Regions from separate parts of the Paraburkholderia sp. GAS82 genome, predicted to be linked through region 3. Evidence: predicted binding sites of a transcription regulator. Region 3 holds the regulator's gene; each other region holds the start of a gene.
The links. Region 3 encodes LexA, which represses DNA repair genes until DNA is damaged. Its sites were predicted from a motif close to ACTGTATNNNNATACAGT; they were not measured.

Region 1: recA (recombinase RecA) is a predicted target of LexA. The motif match lies at 3,471-3,488, and genes of this name have one in related genera.
Region 2: P3T17_RS00210 (ATP-dependent helicase) is a predicted target of LexA. The motif match lies at 4,443-4,460, and genes of this name have one in related genera.

What each region holds. Positions count from the first base shown of each region.
Region 1 covers NZ_JBNDLX010000008.1:383,991-390,662, reverse strand. The annotation lists gene P3T17_RS25805 (MFS transporter) at 1-801, opposite strand, end outside; gene P3T17_RS25800 (sensor histidine kinase) at 1,032-2,573, opposite strand; gene P3T17_RS25795 (response regulator) at 2,583-3,338, opposite strand; gene recA (recombinase RecA) at 3,569-4,645, shown strand; gene recX (recombination regulator RecX) at 4,653-5,435, shown strand; gene P3T17_RS25780 (DUF2889 domain-containing protein) at 5,533-6,270, shown strand; gene sucC (ADP-forming succinate--CoA ligase subunit beta) at 6,267-6,672, shown strand, end outside.
Region 2 covers NZ_JBNDLX010000001.1:37,478-44,149, forward strand. The annotation lists gene panS (ketopantoate/pantoate/pantothenate transporter PanS) at 352-1,311, opposite strand; gene P3T17_RS00190 (MATE family efflux transporter) at 1,489-2,889, opposite strand; gene P3T17_RS00195 (RNA-binding S4 domain-containing protein) at 3,040-3,258, opposite strand; gene P3T17_RS00200 (hypothetical protein) at 3,566-4,015, shown strand; gene P3T17_RS00205 (hypothetical protein) at 4,136-4,387, shown strand; gene P3T17_RS00210 (ATP-dependent helicase) at 4,523-6,634, shown strand; gene P3T17_RS00215 (DUF4088 family protein) at 6,667-6,672, opposite strand, start outside.
Region 3 covers NZ_JBNDLX010000004.1:110,578-117,249, forward strand. The annotation lists gene P3T17_RS13990 (sulfate/molybdate ABC transporter ATP-binding protein) at 1-722, opposite strand, end outside; gene cysW (sulfate ABC transporter permease subunit CysW) at 749-1,717, opposite strand; gene cysT (sulfate ABC transporter permease subunit CysT) at 1,714-2,619, opposite strand; gene P3T17_RS14005 (sulfate ABC transporter substrate-binding protein) at 2,738-3,778, opposite strand; gene lexA (transcriptional repressor LexA) at 4,109-4,762, shown strand; gene P3T17_RS14015 (hypothetical protein) at 4,793-5,137, shown strand; gene P3T17_RS14020 (DUF2939 domain-containing protein) at 5,320-5,967, shown strand; gene P3T17_RS14025 (universal stress protein) at 6,094-6,585, opposite strand.

The DNA of each region.
Region 1 (6,672 bases), on a different contig from region 3:
CTGTCCGGTGTACCAGACAACGGCCTGGCCGGCGGTCAGCCCGATGAGCGCGAGAATCACGATCTTCAGGTTCTTCCATTGGCCGAACGCTTCGGTCAGCGGCGCCTTGGACGTCTTGCCTTCGGCCTTGATGCGCGCGAACACCGGCGATTCGTGCAGTTGCAACCGGATCCACACCGACACGCCCAGCAGGATGATCGACGCGATGAACGGCACGCGCCATCCCCAGACGCCGAACGAGTCTTCGCCGATCGAGGTGCGCACGCCGAGAATCACGAGCAGAGAGAGGAACAGGCCCAACGTGGCTGTCGTCTGGATCCATGCGGTGTAGAAGCCGCGACGGCCGGCCGGAGCATGTTCCGCGACATAGGTCGCAGCACCGCCGTACTCGCCACCGAGCGCCAACCCTTGCAGCAACCGCATAGCGATAAAAATCACCGGTGAAGCCATGCCGATCGCCGCATATCCCGGCAGCAGACCAACGAGGAAGGTCGACAGACCCATGATCACGATCGTGATCAGGAAAGTGTATTTACGTCCGACCAGGTCGCCCAGTCTGCCGAACACGATTGCACCGAACGGCCGCACGGCGAAGCCTGCCGCGAAGCTAAGCAGCGTGAAGATGAAGCCGGCTGTGGGATTGACCCCGGAGAAAAAGCTCTTGCTGATGAAGACTGCCAGCGAACCGGCAAGGTAGAAGTCGTACCACTCGAAAACAGTGCCTAGCGACGATGCGAAGATCACCCGCTTCTCTTCGTGCGTCATCGGCACGTGGGAGATTTGCCCGCCAACGGTAGCCATATGTCGTCTCCAATATTGATATGTGTACTCGGTCCGCCCGCGAGGCGTACCCGTGTCTCGGATTATTGGAGTGGAAACTTACGGCCTACTGACGTGGCATCTCAAAATCGTGTTAGAGGAGGAATGGCGTTGGATGTTGGTATCTGTCGTTAAATTAAAGCTAATTATCAGTCATCGTTGATTAAAACGGCGCTATGTTGCAAATTTTCGGCGGTTTAGTCTGGCCCCCGTTAGGGTAAGTCCCGGGCCGTTTCTCGCGCCCTCAAGCTGACGCGTACAAGTGTTCCGGCGAGACGCGGCGTGCTTTGATAAACGTTATCGTCGATCGTTAGCGTGCCGCCGTGCATGGTGACGATCTCGCGCACGATCGCCAGCCCGAGTCCGCTGCCGTCGCCCTCGCGGCCCAGGATCCGGTAGAAGCGTTCGACCACCCGCGCCCGTTCGGCAGCTGGAATGCCAAGCCCGGTGTCCTCTACCTCAAGGTGTACCTGGCTGGATGCCGGGTCTGGACGCACCCGCACTGTGATCCGGCCGCCGGCTGGCGTGTAACGGATCGCGTTGTCGATCAGGTTCGACAGCATCTCGCGCAGCATCAGCAGGCTGCCGTCTATTTCAACGGCTTCGTCCGGTCCCTCGTAGCCCAGATCCATCTGTTTGGCGAGTGCCGCCTGCACCCAGTCGCGCACCGCATTGCGCGCGACTTCGGTGATCTCGACCGGCGCAAAAATCTGTCCCGACAGCCGGTTTTCCGCGCGCGCGAGCGCCAGCAATTGCGTGACGAGCCGCGCGGCCTGCTCGGAACTGGTAGCGATCTGCTCGAGGGAACGGTGGACTTCCGCAGACACGTCCTGGCGCAGCGCCAGTTCGGCCTGAGTGCGTAGACCGGCGAGCGGCGTTTTCATCTGATGGGCGGCGTCGGCGATAAAACGCTTTTGCAGCTCCATATTCTGTTCGAGGCGCGTTAGCAGATCATTGAACGACGTTACCAGCGGTTCGATCTCCGGCGGAGCGCGGCGCGCTTCGAGCGGCGACAGGTCGTCGGGACGCCGCGCGCGGATATGCGCCTGCAGCGCATGCAACGGAGCGAGCCCGCGCGAGAGTCCGAACCACACGAGCACGATCGCGAGCGGCAGGATCACGAACTGCGGCAGGATCACGCCTTTGATGATGTCGTTGGCGAGCTGACTGCGTTTGTCAAGCGTCTCGCCCACCTGTACGAGCACCGGCAACGCACCCGGCGTGTGCGGGAACTCGACCGTCGTGTAAGCGACGCGGATGTCGTTGCCGTGCAGCACGTCGTCGCGGAATTCAACGAGGCCCGGCGGCGGCCGGTCTTCCTCGTGCGGCAGCGGCATATCACGATCGCCGCTCACCAGCTCGCCGCGCGTGCCCAGCACCTGATAGAAGACCTTATCGACGTTGTCTGCGCTCAAGAAGTCGCGCGTCGCAGCGGGCAGGGACAGCTCCGCCACGCCGTTCACCGGATGAATCTGGCGGGCCAGCACGTACGCATCGGTTTCGAGCGCGCGGTCGAACGGGCCGTTGGCGATCGATTTGGCGACCAGGTAAGTGACCGCAATGCTCATCGGCCACAACAGCAGCAACGGCGCCAGCATCCAGTCGAGGATCTCGCCGAACAGCGAGCGCGGGCGTGCCCCGGCGGCGGCTTCGGTTTCGTCGGGTGGCGCGAACGGGTTCGCGTAGCGGGCGTCGCGCGCCTCGTCGTCGAGGTCCACCGCTGGCGCCGCGGCGCGCTCTGCGCGTGCGGACATGAGCGCTCTCTATTTGAAGGGGTGGCTCGCGGGCATCTGGGTGGATGCAGGCGAGGAGGGCGTATTGGATTCGGGAGTTCCTGTTGTCCCCACTGCCGCGGTGGCCTTCTCCAGGCAGTAGCCAAGGCCGCGCACGGTGAGGATGCGCACGCCGCTTGGCTCTATTTTTTTGCGCAGCCGGTGCACGTAGACTTCGATCGCGTTATTGCTGACCTCTTCGCCCCATTCGCACAGATGATCGACCAGTTGCTCCTTCGATACCAGCCGGCCGATCCGCTGCAGCAACACTTCGAGCAGGCCCAGTTCGCGTGCCGACAGCTCGATGATCTGCTCGTTGATATAGGCGATACGCCCGACCTGGTCGAACGACAGCGAACCGTGCCGTACCACCGTCGGCCCACCCCCTGCACCGCGGCGCGTCAGTGCGCGCACGCGGGCCTCGAGTTCATTGAGGGCGAACGGTTTGGCCATGTAGTCGTCGGCGCCGAGGTCGAGGCCTTTGACGCGTTCGTCGACGCTGTCGGCGGCGGTCAAAATCAGCACCGGCAGGTTCGAATTGCGCGCCCGCAGACGGCGCAGCACTTCGAGTCCGGACATGCGTGGCAGGCCCAGATCGAGTATCAGGAGGTCGAAAGTTTGCATCGACAAGGCGGTATCCGCTTCGACGCCGTTCTTCACATGATCAACGGCGTATGCCGATTGGCGGAGTGATCGAATCAGACCGTCCGCGAGTATGCTGTCATCTTCGGCAATGAGAATTCGCATGATGCGCCAGCCTGGCCTTGCCGGCACCGTAGAAATCCCGGCGCACAGCGGTCTCCAAAGATTTTGTGGGTAGTTTGGTGCAGTTTGACCACACATAAATGCATCGATGTGCGAATCGTGCTTGCCAAAACTACTGTTTTTTTATACAGTGTCTGCGTTTAGTGTGCTGTCTGTGATGAATGGGCCGCACACCTGCCTCAGACGCCGTTCATCATAGCAAAGGACGATTCATGGAAGAAAGCAAGAAAGGCCCGGCTGGACTGACTGCTGAAAAGAGCAAGGCATTGGCTGCCGCGCTCGCGCAGATCGAAAAGCAGTTCGGCAAAGGGTCGGTCATGCGGCTCGGCGCAGGCGAGGCAGTCGAAGATATCCAGGTGGTCTCAACGGGATCGCTCGGGCTCGACATCGCATTGGGCGTCGGCGGTTTGCCGCGTGGCCGGGTGGTCGAAATCTACGGGCCGGAATCGTCGGGTAAAACCACGCTGACGCTGCAAGTGGTCGCTGAAATGCAGAAGCTCGGCGGCACGGCAGCATTTATCGACGCGGAACACGCGCTGGACATCCAGTACGCGGGCAAGCTCGGCGTGAACGTGAACGATCTGCTGGTCTCGCAACCGGATACGGGCGAACAGGCGCTGGAAATCGCGGACGCACTGGTGCGCTCGGGTTCGATCGACATGATCGTGATCGACTCGGTCGCGGCACTCGTGCCGAAGGCCGAAATCGAAGGCGAAATGGGCGACTCGCTGCCGGGTCTGCAGGCGCGTCTGATGTCGCAGGCGCTGCGTAAGCTCACCGGCACGATCAAGCGCACGAACTGCCTCGTCATCTTCATTAACCAGATCCGTATGAAGATCGGCGTGATGTTCGGCAATCCGGAAACCACCACGGGCGGTAACGCGCTCAAGTTCTATGCATCCGTGCGTCTGGACATCCGTCGTATCGGCTCGATCAAGAAGAACGACGAAGTGATCGGCAACGAAACGCGCGTGAAGGTCGTCAAGAACAAGGTGGCGCCGCCGTTCCGCGAAGCGATTTTCGACATCCTGTACGGCGAAGGCATTTCGCGTCAGGGTGAAGTGATCGACCTGGGTGTGTCCGCGAAGATCGTCGACAAGGCCGGTGCCTGGTATAGCTACAACGGCGAGCGTATTGGTCAGGGTAAAGACAATGCACGCGAATTCCTGCGCGAAAATCCCGAGATCGCACGCGAAATCGAGAACCGCATCCGTGAATCGCTGGGCGTGAATGCGATGGCGGATGTTGCTGCCGGCGCAGGCGCTGAACTCGCAGGCGAAGAGGAGTGATCGCCGCGTGATACGCAAGGGCCGACCTGTATCCAATGCAGGGCGTGATGCGGACGGCCCGCGCGACGGTGACCCAAGTGACTTGACCGGGTCACTGGGTTCACCCGAATCGTCATTCGATCCGTTCGAGTCTTTCGACGCGCACGATCAAGCTTCTGGCCGCGCATCCTCCGCGCGGCGGGGTTCAGCACTGGCGGGGCCAAGCGGCAACACTGACACCGCCAGTTCGCCCGCAGAAACCACCTACACCCGCTCACGCCGCACACCGGGCGAGGCTCGAGGCGGAGCCCAGGATAAGTCCGGTTCCGATCAAGACCGCGCCGCCAAATCAAAAGGCCCTGGCCGCTCCCTGAAGGGTCGCGCACTCGGCTATCTATCTCGCCGCGAATACAGCCGTGCCGAACTCTCGCGCAAGTTGATGCCCTTCGTCGAAGAGGCCGATTCTCTCGATACCTTGCTCGATTCACTCGAGAAAGAGGGCTGGCTGTCCGATTCGCGCTTTGCCGAAAGCCTGATCCATCGCCGCGCATCGCGTCTTGGCGCCAGCCGGATCGTCGGTGAATTGAAGCGCCATGCGGTTGGCCAGACACTCATCGAGGAAGCCAGCGCACAGCTGCGCGAAACCGAGCTCACACGTGCCCAGGCCGTCTGGAGCAAAAAATACGGTCAGCTTCCGGAAACGCCCGCGGAACGCGCGCGGCAAGCGCGTTTCCTCGCCGCACGGGGGTTTTCCGGCGCGACGATCGGCAAGATTCTCAAGGGTCTCGACGACGAGTGGTCAGGCGATTAGCCCTGCCCCCGGATTGGTGCTGTGCACAATCCAACCTGTCTCAAATACCCGGTATGCTAAAATCAGGTGGTTTTCCAATTCGGCCTTTTCCTTCCGCATGTCGCTTTCCCCGCCCGTCTCCCGTCAGTTGCGCCATCGCCGCGCAATTCGTGCGGAAGCTTACGAGCGCGAGGACGGCCTGTGGGACATAGAGGCGTGCCTAACCGACCAAAAGCCACGTGACGTGGCGCTTGCGTCGGGCGTCCGGCCCAACGGTCAGCCGATCCATGAACTCTGGCTCCGCATTACGATCGATCGCAAGCTCAACGTTGTCGACGCGCAAGCGTCGTCCGACTGGGTGCCCTATCCCGGTCTGTGCGAAGCCACCAATCCCGCCTATCGTGCCCTCATCGGGCTCAATCTGTTCCACAATTTCCGTCGCGAAGCCGCCCGTTTGCTCGGTGGCACTGCAGGTTGCACGCATCTCACCGAGTTGTGCGCTTTCCTTCCTACGGCCGCCATTCAGGCGTTCGCCGGCGACGTGTGGAATACCAATGATGGCAAGCCGCCACACGAAGCGGATTCAGGGGACGCTTCACCTCAAGCCTCAGACGAGCACTCAAACGACAAGCCGCCATTCCAGCTGGGTCGCTGCCACGCGCTGCGATTCGATGGTGAGGCGGTGCGACAGTTTTATCCGCGCTGGTATGGTCGTGCGCCGCGCTCAGCGGAACGCGCGGATGCAGCAAGCGAGCAAAGCCAGTCCGCCGGCAACGGCAGCGGCACGTCCCGTTTGAACGACAGCAGCGGAAACGAAGTTCAATCCAACTCTCAGACTGAAGGGAATCACGCATGAAGATTCACGAGTACCAGGGTAAGGAAATCCTGCGGAAATTCGGCGTCGCGGTACCGCGCGGCAAGCCGGTCTTCTCGGTGGATGACGCGGTCAAGGCCGCTGAAGAGCTCGGCGGCCCGGTATGGGTCGTGAAGGCTCAGATCCACGCGGGTGGCCGTGGCAAGGGTGGCGGCGTGAAGGTCGCAAAGTCGCTGGAGCAGGTTCGCGAGTACTCGAACCAGATCCTCGGCATGCAACTCGTCACGCACCAGACTGGCCCGGAAGGCCAGAAGGTGAACCGCCTGCTGATCGAAGAAGGCGCTGACATCAAGAAGGAACTGTATGTCGGCCTCGTGATCGATCGCGTCTCGCAGAAGGTCGTCGTGATGGCTTCGAGCGAAGGCGGCATGGACGTCGAAGAAG
Region 2 (6,672 bases), on a different contig from region 3:
GTGATGTTGTTGTTGCTGTCGTACGCCGGCACGTTATTCCTCCGCTGGATTCGGTTCGCGCACGGCCTGAAGTGCAACGTTCAGGGCGTACACCCGATGCATCTGTGCTCTTTCGAGGAAAGCATTCTAAGGGGAATTGATCGGGCAAGCATGCGACGTCGCACTTGCGCCTGATGCTCATGAGAGCGGCTGGCGTCTCAACCCGGCAGGGATGGTGTTGCGACGTAGGGTCTGTGGTGTGATTCGTCATGCTAACGATATGCGAGTGAGTCGCACTCGTGGGCGACACCTGCGCAGCATGATTGCGAGTGTCGCTGCGCGCTCATCGATGACGAGCGCGCGGCGTTACCCTTAGCTGCGTTTCGCCTCGAACACGGACCCGCTGTCAGGATGCGTGGAACCTTTGGCCGGGCGACCTGCCCAGTATCCCGCGAGCAGCGATCCCGAGAGGTTGTGCCATACCGAGAACAGGGCACCGGGCAATGCGGCCAGCGGTGAGAAATACAGTTTGCCGAGCGTCGCGGCGAGGCCGGAATTCTGCATGCCGACTTCGATCGCCAGCGTGCGGCATACGGCTTCGTCGAATCCGAGCAAGCGGCCGCCCCAATACCCGCCGAGCAGACCGATGCCGTTATGCAGTACCACGCCGAGCATCACCACGAGACCGACCGACGCGATACTTTTCTGCGTACCGCCCACCACCGCGGAGATGATCAGCAGAATGGCAATCATCGACACCAGCGGCAGAACCGGTTCGACCTTGCGCACCAGTTTGCCGAACAGATGGTTGACGACGAGGCCTACCACGATCGGCAGTGCGACGATCTCGAGGATGCTCATCAGCATGCCGCGCACGTCGACTGCGATCGAGGCGTCGACATAAAGGCGCGTGAGCAGCGGCGTCGCGAACACGCCAACCAGCGTCGACAACGCACTGATCGTCACCGATAACGCTACATCGCCGCGCGCCAGATAGATCATGACGTTCGACGCCGTGCCGCTCGCGACACTGCCTACCAGCACCATGCCCGCCGTCAGATCGGGCGGCATGTGCAGCACTTTGGCGATGCCCCACGCGGCGAGCGGCATGACGAGATAGTGCAAGACGATGCCGGCGACGACCGGCGCGGGCCGGGTGAAGACGCGCCTGAAGTCGGCGATGGAAAGGGTCACGCCCATCGCCAGCATGATGATTGTCAGCAGGGTGGTGACGTGCGGCGCGATGGGGCTGAACGAAGCCGGCGAAAAATAGGCGGCGAGCGAGACCAGCACGGCCCACAGCGGAAAGAGACGGGTAACCCGGGCAAGCATGTCAGGAGGTCCTTGATTCTGTTTCTGGATGGCAATTCGAGCGGGCCGGCGTGCAAGGCGTCGAAGCATCGGACAGCGGATTACTGGCCGTGCGGATGGCGCATGCCAGGCGGCGCGCGTTGGATGCGTGTCCGGTGCCGTCCTTATGGGACGCGCAAGCGGGCAGTCGGGGCGCGGTCATACCGATGGTTGCGCAGCGGCCGGCACGCGTCGCAGGCTGAGCTTGTGAAAGCGCAGCGTCATGAGCAACGCGACGCTCGCGAGTCCGGCCGCGAGACCCCACCACAGGCCTCGTGCGCCAAGCCCGAAGTGAAATGCGAGCGTGTAGCCGGTCGGAAAACCGATCCCCCAGTAGCCGAACGCGGCGGCCAGCATTGGCACGCGCGTGTCCTTGAGACCGCGCAGACATCCGGAGCCGACCGTCTGCATACCGTCGACGATCTGAAAGATCGCGGCGACGCCAAGCAGCGAGCTGGCCAACGCCACGGTGGCGGCATTCGCGGGATCGTCGAGGTGTAAATACAGACCGACGATCCAGTGCGGCGCGAGGATCAGGACGAGCCCCGACAGCGACATGAATCCGACGCCCAACCCGAGCGCCACGAAGCCCGCGTGGCGAGCGGCGAGCGGCTGCCCCGCGCCGGACCAGAAGCCGACCCGCACATTGGCGGCCTGACCGATCGCGAGCGGTACCATGAACGCCACCGACGCAACGTTCAGCGCGATCTGATGCGCCGCGAGCTGCGATTCGCCGAGCACGCCGACCATGAGGCCCGTCGCCAGAAAGAGCGTGGACTCGACGCCATAGGTGATCGCCACCGGCCAGCCGATGCCGAACAGTTCGCCCATCAACGGCAATCTGGGGCGTGTCGCGGTGACGAAGTGGCGATAACGGGGGCGCAGATGCAGCCACCCCATCAGCACCAGCGCGGTGATCCACACGGTGACGGTGGTGGCTGTCGCCGAACCGAGAAAGCCGAGGCGCGGCAAACCGTTCGCCCCGTGGATCAGGCTGTAGTTCAGGAAGCCGTTCACGCAAACCCCCGCCAGCGACACCCATAACAGACGTTTGGCCGCGCCGATGGCCGGCAGGAACGAGCGCATCAGGCCGACCCCGATCAGGCTGGCAGGCGCACCCCAGCGCAGGATGGCGGCGTATTCGCCGACGTTGTGCGCGAGTAGGGCCGGTTCGCCAAAGGCAAGCAGGATCGGCGTGGCGAGCGACAGTACCGTGAAGGCGGGGACCGCCAGCAGCATCGACATCACGAAGCCGGTCCAGTAGATGTGCGGCACGCGGTCTTCGGCCTGGGCGCCGCGAGCGTGCGAGACGCTTACGCTCACCGACGTCAGCACGCCCTGCAGCAGCGTGACGACCACGAAGAACAGGTTCGCGCCAAGTCCGCCGGCGGCGAGCGCGTCGGGCCCGAGCGAGCCGAGCAGGATCGTATCGGTGACGCCCATTGCCATTTGCGACAGTTGGGCAATGGCAAGCGGGGCGGCGAGGCGGGCGGTGTCGGCGGCGTGGCGGGAAAACGTAGGCGGCGGCGCGGCCACCCGGGAGAGGCCGGATCGGGTCATAAAGCGAGGCACGGAGCAGGTCGCGTCCGTGCCGTTTCTATCGAAACCGACAGCTTAGGGGGTAGGCGAGCTGTTGTCGATCTGTAAGCACATCTTTGGTGCGGATTTTTGGCGAGCCCGCAGTCCAGCGCTGAGCCGATCCCGGCGGCGCTATGCCTCGTGCACGGCAATCCGGGTGTCGCCGAGCAAAACGACTTGTCCCGCGCGGATTTTGCAGGTTTTACGTAGCTCGACCTGGCCATCCACGGTCACTGCGCCGGAGGCAGCCATCAGTTTGGCGGAGCCGCCGCTGTCGGCAAGCCCCGTTATCTTCAGGAGATTGTGCAATTCGACATAGTCGCCGGTCAGGGTGAAATCGAGATTGGGCATGGCGATTGCGGCAAGGGTAACGGGGTTCGCATCATAAGCCAGAAGCCACATATATAGCCTCAGGTAGTCCGGCTTATGCTGGTTGAAAGCATAGGTTATGTTTTCGTTAGAAAATGAAACGGTGCGTAACAGTGACCGTTTTTCGCGAACTTCACTCGCAAAGGGCAGGTCTGTAGAAAAACCTGCTGTCTGCGTGACCTTCCGTCACTTCGACGGCAGGGCGCAGCAGACCGGACGATACGCACCGCCAGCATCTTCGGTGGGCCTGCCGCCCGAGTCCTGACAACAATTTTAGAGAGGTAAAGCTATGACCCAGATTCGTTCGCTCCTGATCGGTACCGCCCTGACTGCTTTTGCCGCTACCGGTGCGTTCGCGCAGACCAACGCGCAACCGGATGCCGGCGGCGCGGGCCAGCAAATGGCGGCGCCCGGCGCCGATACAGCGGCTCCGGCCGCGCAAGGCGTCCAGCCGCCGACCCCGGCGCCGCAGCGTCTGACGGCATCGGGCTCGACCGATCCGCTGGTGCAAAAGCGCGACGCGGATGCGCAGGCCAATGCCCAGTACAGCGCGTCGAAGAAGGCGTCGAAGGCAGAGTTGAAGCAGCAGCAGGCCGCGGCCAAGTCGCAGTACAAGCAGCAGGTCCGTGACGCCAAGATTAACAAGAAGGCCGACAAGCAGACGGCCAACAACGATATGAAGATGAACATGCAAGGCCAGACGCCGAACCAGGATGATGCTTCTGACGTCAAGCACTAAGCATGTAGCAAGGGGGCGGTGAGCCGCTCCGACGGGCCGGCGCGGCTTGCCGCGGCCGGCCCGTTCAATTTTATCGGCGGGTTGTCCGTGGCCTGTCCGTGACCCTGAGGGAGGTATTGCATGAATAAGCCCATGAACTGGATTATGGCGGCGCTGATTGCCGGCTGCGTGTCGCCGGTTGCGTTCGCGCAAACGAACGACTCGACCGCAACGCCCACGCACGCCGACAAGAAGGCTGCCAAGGAACAGGCGAAGGCCGACAAGAAGTCCGATGTCGCTCAGGCGAAGGCCGACAAGTCGAAGACGGAGGCGCAGTCTGACGCTGATAAGGCTGCGGCCGATGCGAAGGAAAAGGACGCGAAGAAGGAGTAGGGGTGGGGGGCGTCGTCTCGGTGGTTGAGGAAAAAAAGGGTGCTTGTCGGAGCTGGTTGTATGGATATACAGTATGCGGCGCCGCGCTGTTTTGCGGCCCATGCCCTGTAACCCTCTATCTGCCGCCCAGACACCGTGCTCTCCGTTGCCGAACCCGCGCCGTCCGATACTGCCGCCTGGCTGGCGAGGCTCAATGACGCGCAGCGCGAAGCCGTCGAATACGACACCGGCAACGTTACGCAGCCGACCGGCGCCTTGCTGGTCATTGCAGGCGCGGGGTCGGGCAAGACCAATACATTGGCGCACCGGGTCGCCAATCTGGTCGTCAAGGGTGTCGATCCCCGTCGAATCCTCCTGCTGACGTTTTCACGCCGGGCCGCGGTCGAAATGACCCGGCGGGTGACGCGCATCGCCGGACAGGCGCTGGGCGCGCGGGCCGCGGTTGCACAGGGTCTCACGTGGTCGGGCACGTTTCACGGCATCGGCGCCCGTCTGCTGCGCGAATATGCCGAACTGATTGGCCTCGCGCCCACCTTCACGATCAACGATCGCGAGGATTCCGCCGACCTGATGAACCTCGTGCGGCACGAACTCGGGCTCTCGGCGAAGGAACGGCGTTTTCCATCGAAGGGCACCTGCCTCGCGATCTACTCGCGCGTTGTCAACACCGGCGCGGCGTTGGCGGATGTGCTGAACGACGCGTTTCCGTGGTGCCGCGAGTGGGAGGCGGATCTGCGGCTGCTGTTTGCCACTTATGTTGAAGCCAAGCAGAAGCAGAGCGTGCTCGACTACGACGATCTGCTGCTCTACTGGTCCCTGATGGCCGAGCAACCGGCGATCGCCGCTGACCTTGCGGGCCGCTTCGATCACGTGCTGGTAGACGAGTATCAGGACACCAATCGCCTGCAGGCATCTATCCTCCTCGCGTTGAAGCCCGACGGCCGCGGCCTGACCGTGGTGGGCGACGACGCCCAATCGATCTACTCGTTTCGCGGCGCGACGGTGCGCAACATCCTCGATTTTCCGGGCCACTTCAATCCGCCCGCGAGACAGGTCACGCTTGAGCGTAACTACCGCTCGACGCAGCCGATTCTGGCGGCGTCGAACGCGGTGATCGAGCTCGCCAGCGAGCGCTTCACCAAAAATCTGTGGACGGACAAGGCATCCGCCCAGCGCCCGCACCTCGTCAGCGTGGCGGACGAGGCCGATCAGGCGCGTTACGTGGTCGAACAGGTGCTCGAGGCGCGCGAAGCCGGCATGAAGCTGAAGGCGCAAGCGGTGCTGTTTCGCGCCGCTCATCACAGCGCCGCGCTGGAGATCGAACTGACCCGGCGCAACATTCCGTTTGTGAAATTCGGCGGCCTCAAGTTTCTCGACTCGGTGCACGTGAAAGACGTGCTGGCCGTGCTGCGCTGGGCGGAAAATCCGCGTGACCGGGTGGCGGGGTTTCGCGTCACGCAGCTCTTGCCTGGTGTCGGGCCGGCGACGGCGGCGCGTGTGCTGGATGCGGTGACTGAAATTGCCCCCGGCGCTACGGCGAGCGCATTAGCGTCCTTCGCCCCACCGGCTCGCACACTGGAAGACTGGCAGCCATTCGTCGCGCTCATGTCGAGCGTATGCGGCCCGGGCTCCTCATGGCCGGCCGAGTTCGAACGGGTGCGGCGCTGGTACGAACCTCACCTTGAGCGCAATCACGAAGACGCGGCCATCCGTCATGCGGATCTGCTGCAAATGGAGAGCATCGCCGCCACCTATGCCTCGCGCGAGCGTTTCCTGACGGAGTTGACGCTCGACCCGCCCGATGCCACTAGCGACGAATCCGGCGTGCCCATGCTCGACGAGGACTATCTGATCCTGTCGACCATCCATTCGGCAAAGGGGCAAGAGTGGCGCAATGTGTTCGTGCTGAACGGGGTCGACGGCTGCATTCCGTCGGACCTCGGCACGGGCAGCGAGGCGGAGATCGACGAGGAGCGACGCCTGCTGTACGTGGCGATGACGCGTGCGAAGGAGGATCTTCACATCGTCGTGCCGCAACGCTTCTACGTGCATAACCAGACGCATCTGGGCGATCGGCACGTTTGGGCCTCGCGCACGCGTTTCATCCCGGCGCACCTGCTGCCGCTCTTCGACGCGCATGCCTGGCCGCGCGTGCCCGAGCCCGTTGCGCCGAGCGCGGCCGGACTGGCCGCGGCGGCGCAAGCGAAGCTCGAAATTGCGGCGAAGCTGAAAAAGATGTGGGACTGAGCGCGGGCGAGGTGTCTGTCACCCCGCTCCGTTTAACG
Region 3 (6,672 bases):
TTGGCCGCACCGAGAAACTCGTAAACAAACGAAGTCTGCGGATGATCGTACACGTCTTGCGGGCTGCCCACCTGCTCGACGTGACCGCGATTCAGCACGACGATGCGGTCCGCCACTTCGAGCGCCTCTTCCTGGTCGTGCGTGACGAAGATCGTGGAGATATGCAGATCGTCGTGCAGACGCCGCAGCCAGCTACGCAGTTCCTTGCGGACTTTCGCATCAAGCGCGCCGAAAGGTTCGTCGAGCAACAACACCTTCGGCTCGACCGCCAATGCGCGCGCCAGTGCGATGCGTTGACGCTGCCCGCCCGACAGTTCCGACGGATAGCGTTGCGCGAGCCAGTCCAGTTGCACGAGCTTGAGCAGTTCATGCACCTTCTCGCGGATCACCGCTTCCGACGGCCGTTCCTTGCGCGGTTTCACGCGCAGACCAAAGGCGACGTTTTCGAACACCGTCATGTGACGGAACAACGCGTAATGCTGGAACACGAAGCCGACCTGGCGCTCACGGGCGCCCACCGTCGCGACGTCCTGTCCTTGCAGCACAACCTGACCCGAGTCCGCATATTCGAGGCCCGCAATCACGCGCAGCAACGTGGTCTTGCCACAACCCGACGGCCCGAGCAGCGCAACCAGCTCGCCTGGCGGAAAGTCGAGCGAGACGTTATCGAGCGCGGTGAAATCGCCAAAGCGCTTTTGCAGGTTACGAACGGTGATGCCCATTGACTACTCCCATGCAACTTTATTGCTTACTGGATCGGCTGTTGCTTCGGCGCAAGTGCCGCGGACGACTGCGAAACGGTTGGACCGGCGTGCGCGGGAACATCGCGCGAGTCCGCCAGTTCTGCCGACAGATGCCGCTCGGCGAGCAGCTTGAGGCCCAGCGTGACGAGCGCCAGTAGCGCCAGCAACGAGGCCACGGCAAACGCCGCCGAGAAGTTGTATTCGTTGTAAAGAATTTCGACGTGCAGAGGAATCGTGTCGGTCTGCCCACGAATATGGCCCGACACAACCGAGACGGCGCCGAACTCGCCCATCGCCCGCGCGTTGCACAGAATCACGCCGTACAGCAGACCCCATTTGACGTTCGGCAAGGTGACGCGCCGAAAAGTCTGCCAGCCGGATGCGCCCAGCACGTGAGCCGCTTCTTCTTCGTCGTTGCCTTGCGCCTGCATCAACGGAATCAGCTCGCGCGCGACAAACGGAAAGGTGACGAAGATCGTCGCGAGCACAATGCCTGGCACCGCGAAGATAATCTGCACGTCGTGATCCTGCAGCCACGGGCCGAACCAGCCCTGCGCGCCGAACAGCAAAACATAGACGAGCCCTGAGACCACCGGTGAAACGGAAAATGGCAGGTCGATCAGCGTCGTCAGCAACGCCTTGCCCTTGAATTCGAACTTCGCGATACACCACGACGCCGCCAATCCGAACACCAGATTCAACGGCACCGCGATCGCAGCGGTCAGCAATGTCAGCTTGATTGCAGAGATCGCGTCGGGGTCGGCGAGCGCTGCGAAGTAAAAACCAACGCCCTTGCTCAATGCCTGATAAAAGACCGCGACGAGCGGGACCACCAGAAATAGCGTGAGGAACAGCAACGCGATGCCCGTCAGAAGCCAGCGCACGAGACGCGGCTCGCTCACCGGATCGTTACGGCGCAAAGCGTTCAGGCCAGTACTCGACACCGGCTGCAACGCAGCAGAATCGTGACTCATTGGACACCTCCTGTCACGCCTGCCGCACCGATAGCGCCTGGGACAGGCAGCGCCGGCGCCGCTGAACCACGACGTGTACGACGCTGCAGATACCACTGCAGCGTATTGATCAGCAGCAGCATCAGGAACGACACGACCAGCATCACGACCGCAAGAGCCGTTGCCCCAGCGTAGTCGTATTGTTCGAGCTTGGTGATGATCAGCAGCGATGTGATTTCCGACTTCATCGGCACATTACCGGCAATGAAAATCACCGAGCCGTATTCACCGAGCGCCCGCGCAAAGGCCAGCGCGAAACCGGTCAACAACGCCGGCATCACCGCAGGCAGCACGACGCGGCGAAACGTCAGCCAGCGCGACGCGCCGAGGCACGCGGCGGCTTCTTCCTGCTCACGCTCGAATTCTTCGAGCACCGGTTGCACGGTGCGCACCACGAACGGCAGACCGATGAAAGTCAATGCGACCAGCACGCCCAAAGGCGTAAAGGCGACCTTGATCCCGAGCGGTTCGAGAAACTGGCCTATCCAGCCATTACCGGAGTAAACCGCCGCGAGCGAAATCCCGGCCACCGAGGTCGGCAGCGCAAACGGCAGATCGACGACGGCGTCAACGAGCCGCTTGAACGGAAATGAATAGCGCACCAGCACCCACGCCACCAGAAAGCCAAATACCGCATTGACGAGCGCGCCGCCGAGCGCCGCAAAAAAGGTCAACCGGTACGACGCCAGCACGCGCGGCGAAGCGACCGCGTGCACGAACTGCGTCCAGTCGAGCGAGGCGGTCTTGAGAAAGGTCGCCGCAAGCGGAATCAGCACCACGAGGCTCAGATACGCCACTGTGATGCCGAGCGTCAGGCCGAAGCCCGGTAAGGCGCTTGGCTTGCGGAAGGTCAACGTTGTCATGCTCGATGCTCTTTCAGGGTGAAAACCGGGTCGCGCGGCTGGACCAGGCTGAATGGCCAAACGGCGCGCCCCTTGAGGCGCGCCGGACGACAGCCTGACTGCCTTACCTCGTTACGCCTCACTGCGGCGAGTAGATCGAATCGAACACGCCACCGTCTGCGAAGTGCGTTTTCTGCGCATTCGCCCAGCCGCCGAACGTGTCATCCACGGTGTACAGCTTCAGCTTCGGAAACTTCGCGGTCAGCGCGGCCGGCACCTTGTCCGAACGCGGACGGTAGAAGTTCTCCGCGGCAATCTCCTGCCCCTGCTCGCTGTAGAGGAAGTTCAGATACGCCTCAGCCAGCTTGCGCGTGCCATGCTTGTCCACCACCTTGTCGACTACCGATACAGGCGGTTCAGCCAGAATGCTCACCGACGGCACCACGATCTCGAACTTGTCCGGACCAAACTCCTTGAGCGACAGAAACGCTTCGTTTTCCCAGGCAATCAGCACATCGCCGATACCGCGCTGCACGAAGCTCGTCGTCGCCCCACGCGCGCCCGAATCGAGCACGCCCGCGTTCTTGTACAGCTTCGTGACGAATTCCTTGGCCTTCTGATCATTGCCGCCCGGTTGATGCTCGGCATACGCCCATGCCGCCAGATAGTTCCAGCGTGCGCCGCCCGAGGTTTTTGGGTTCGGCGTGACGATCGACACGCCCGGCTTCACCAGGTCGTCCCAATCCTTGATGTGTTTGGGGTTGCCCTTGCGCACGAGGAAAACGATCGTCGAGGTGTACGGCGCGGCGTTGTCCGGCAGACGCTTCTGCCAGTTCTTGTCGACGATGCCCTTGCTGGCAAGCGCATCGATGTCGTAAGCGAGCGCGAGCGTCACGACGTCCGCCTGCAGCCCGTCAAGAACCGAGCGCGCCTGCGCACCTGAGCCGCCATGCGACTGCTTGAAGGTGATGGTCTCGCCGGTCTGGGCTTTCCACTGTTTGCCGAATGCCTCGTTGATCTGCTGGTACAACTCGCGCGTTGGGTCGTACGACACATTCAGCAGCGTCGTGTCCGCCGCCTGCGTCTGTCCGGTCAGCCCAAGTGCCGCTGCGGCGCCAAGCGCCAGCACCGTGATGAGCTTCCTGGTCCTGCGTGCGAGCCCCGTGCCCTGATCGATCATCCAGCTTCTCCGCGTGGTGGTCAGGCGAGGCAACGTGCCCCTTCCTGTCTGTTGTGTTTGGTGTTTGAGGTCTTGCGCGCGTCTTGCCTGCGTCGACTCGAGGCCCAGTCTATCGAAGGGCTTTCATCATTAAAAATAATGTTTCTTCATTTTTTAATACTCAAAAGTGGTAATGACAGCCGGACGCGGCGTTGCGGCACGAAATCCGGTGTTAGGACGCCGTCTGACGGCGTTCCACTGACACCCAGGGTCGAGAACTTAAAGTAAAGCTTGAATTGCGCCGGATACTGTATAAAAATACAGTCACCTGTCTATCCATACAGTGACCCCATGACCAAACTCACCGCACGACAGCAAGAAGTTTTCGATCTGATCCGCCGGGCCATCGAACGCACCGGTTTTCCGCCCACCCGCGCGGAGATCGCCGCCGAGCTGGGCTTCAGCTCGGCTAACTCGGCGGAAGAGCACTTGCGCGCGCTTGCTCGCAAGGGGGTCATCGAGCTCGCCGCGGGCGCGTCGCGCGGCATCCGGCTACTGCTGGCCAGTCAGGACGACGGGCCGCATCAGTTCACGCTGCCGCACGCCAGCATCATGCAGTTGTCGCTGCCGCTGGTTGGCCGGGTGGCCGCGGGTAGCCCGATCCTTGCGCAGGAACACGTCTCGCAGCATTACGCCTGCGACCCGGCGCTCTTTTCCAGCAAGCCGGACTACCTGCTGAAAGTGCGCGGGTTGTCCATGCGGGACGCCGGCATTTTCGACGGCGACCTGCTCGCCGTACAGAAGAAAAGCGAAGCCAAAGACGGCCAAATCATCGTCGCGCGGTTGGGCGACGACGTGACGGTCAAGCGTCTCAAGCGCCGGCCGAATGGCATCGAGCTGATCGCCGAGAACCCCGATTACGAAAATATCTTTGTTCAGGCCGGCAGTGCGGAATTCGCACTGGAAGGCATCGCAGTGGGGCTGATCCGCCCCACTGAGTTCTGAACCTTGCCTGAACAACGACTGGAGAGAATCATGGAACGCCTTGCCCGCCTGCTGCCCTTCCGTCAGTTCGGTCGCCTGCGCCATTTGCGCAATCTCGTACCGTGCGCGCCGATCGAGGCGTCCAATGTTACTGCTTCGCTGTTCGACGACCCGCAGCCGCATGCTTCGACCTTGCCGTCGGCGCTGCCGGCCTTCGCACGCGTGTCGCTAAATTCAGGGCTCAATACGGCGGAGCCAGCCCGGCGCGCGCCGGTGCGGGTGTACCACGGGCCGTCGCGTCTGATCATGGTCGGCACGGTGGACGCCGTGTGCCGCATGATCGACCGCTGCATCGCCGAAGAAACGGCCGGCGTGCAGAATGCGATGTTCGAGTAAGCATCCGGAAAAAAGCCCAGAGATGGGTGAACCGGCCGTCAGGCGGTTCGCACACCCGGTAAAGATCATTACGTGAGGTTGCGCGCGGTTGGCTCAGGGATAATCGTGCATCGGTCGTATGGGGATCGTTTTCCCGCGGATGCGGTCCACGTTAGATCACACCTCACGGAGAAGCTCGCCCGATGGCTGTTTCAACACCTGCAAAACGCGGCGTCGCGCGGCCGCTGATCGTCACAGTGCTTGTCATTGTGGTCGTGGCTGTACTCGGGTACGCCTATGCGTTGCCGTATCTCGCACTCGATCGTCTGAAACGCGCCGCCGATGAACGTGACGCGCAAACCGTCAGCGAATATGTCGACTATCCCGCGTTGCGCGAAAGCCTGAAGGATCAGATTGCTGGTCTGCTGACGAGAAAGATCCAGGCGCGTGCCAACGGCAATCCGCTCGCGGCCCTCGGCGCGATGATAGGCGTCGCACTGATTGGTCCGGTGGTCGATGCTTACGCAACCCCAGATGGCGTCGCCGCACTCCTGAACGGAATGCCGCCGCGCGGCGATCCGACCCAACGGCCACCGGTACCGCCCGATGCGCCTGCGAACGCTCCAGCCAATGCGCCTGCCGGCAGCGCAGACTCGACGGCGCCCGCTCCCGCGACGGCCGGCTCACCGACAACCCCACCGCAACCGCCGCAGACAACGGTCGCCTATCGTGGCATCAATGAATTCGTCGTCACGTATCAGCACGGTGTCGGCGATACGCGCTATGCCGCGATTCTGCGGCGCGAAGGATTGTTCTCGTGGAAGCTGGCCGCGGTAGATCTGAACGGCTAGCGCTCGCCGTGCGGCGAAGCAATGCGCCTTCACCAGTCAGGCCGCCCGTTCCCGCGCAGCCTGACTGTACCCAAGGCACGGCCCGACCCGCAAAGGCGGGCCTCTGCCACTCCACTCCGCTCTATCTCAGGCCGCAGTGGTAGCTGCAGCAGCCGGTGCAGCGGCCTGCTCCTGCTCTTGCGCCGACGAACACGCCACCAGAATGCTGCACGAGATGCGGTCGAGCAGCGGCGTATTGCCCGCGCCCATCCACCAGCGCGAGAGGCCGGTGCGGCAACGGTGACCGACCACCACCAGATCCACATGCAGCTCGTTGGCGAGATTGGCAATTTCGTCTATGGGATGGCCGAACGCAAAATGACCTTGTGCGGTGACACCCCGCTCCGTGAGCCACTCCACACCTTCCTGCAGGATGTCGCGAGCGGTTTTCTCGAAGCTGCCGCAGGCCACATCGGTCAAGAGACCGGCGCTTTGCGCAATGCTCGAGCGCATGTCGACAACCGACAGCAGATGTGTTTCCGCCTTCAGGTCCAGCGCCAGGTCGGCGCCGCAGCGCAGCGCCTTGCGGCCTTCGCGCGAGCCGTCGTAGCACAGCAGGATTTTCTTGTAGCTCGCCATGATGTTCTCCCTACCGCGTCGATCGCGGTCTCTGTCATGAATCATGGTGCGCCGCAATTCAGCTTGCAAGGGTTGGAAAACGCTAAC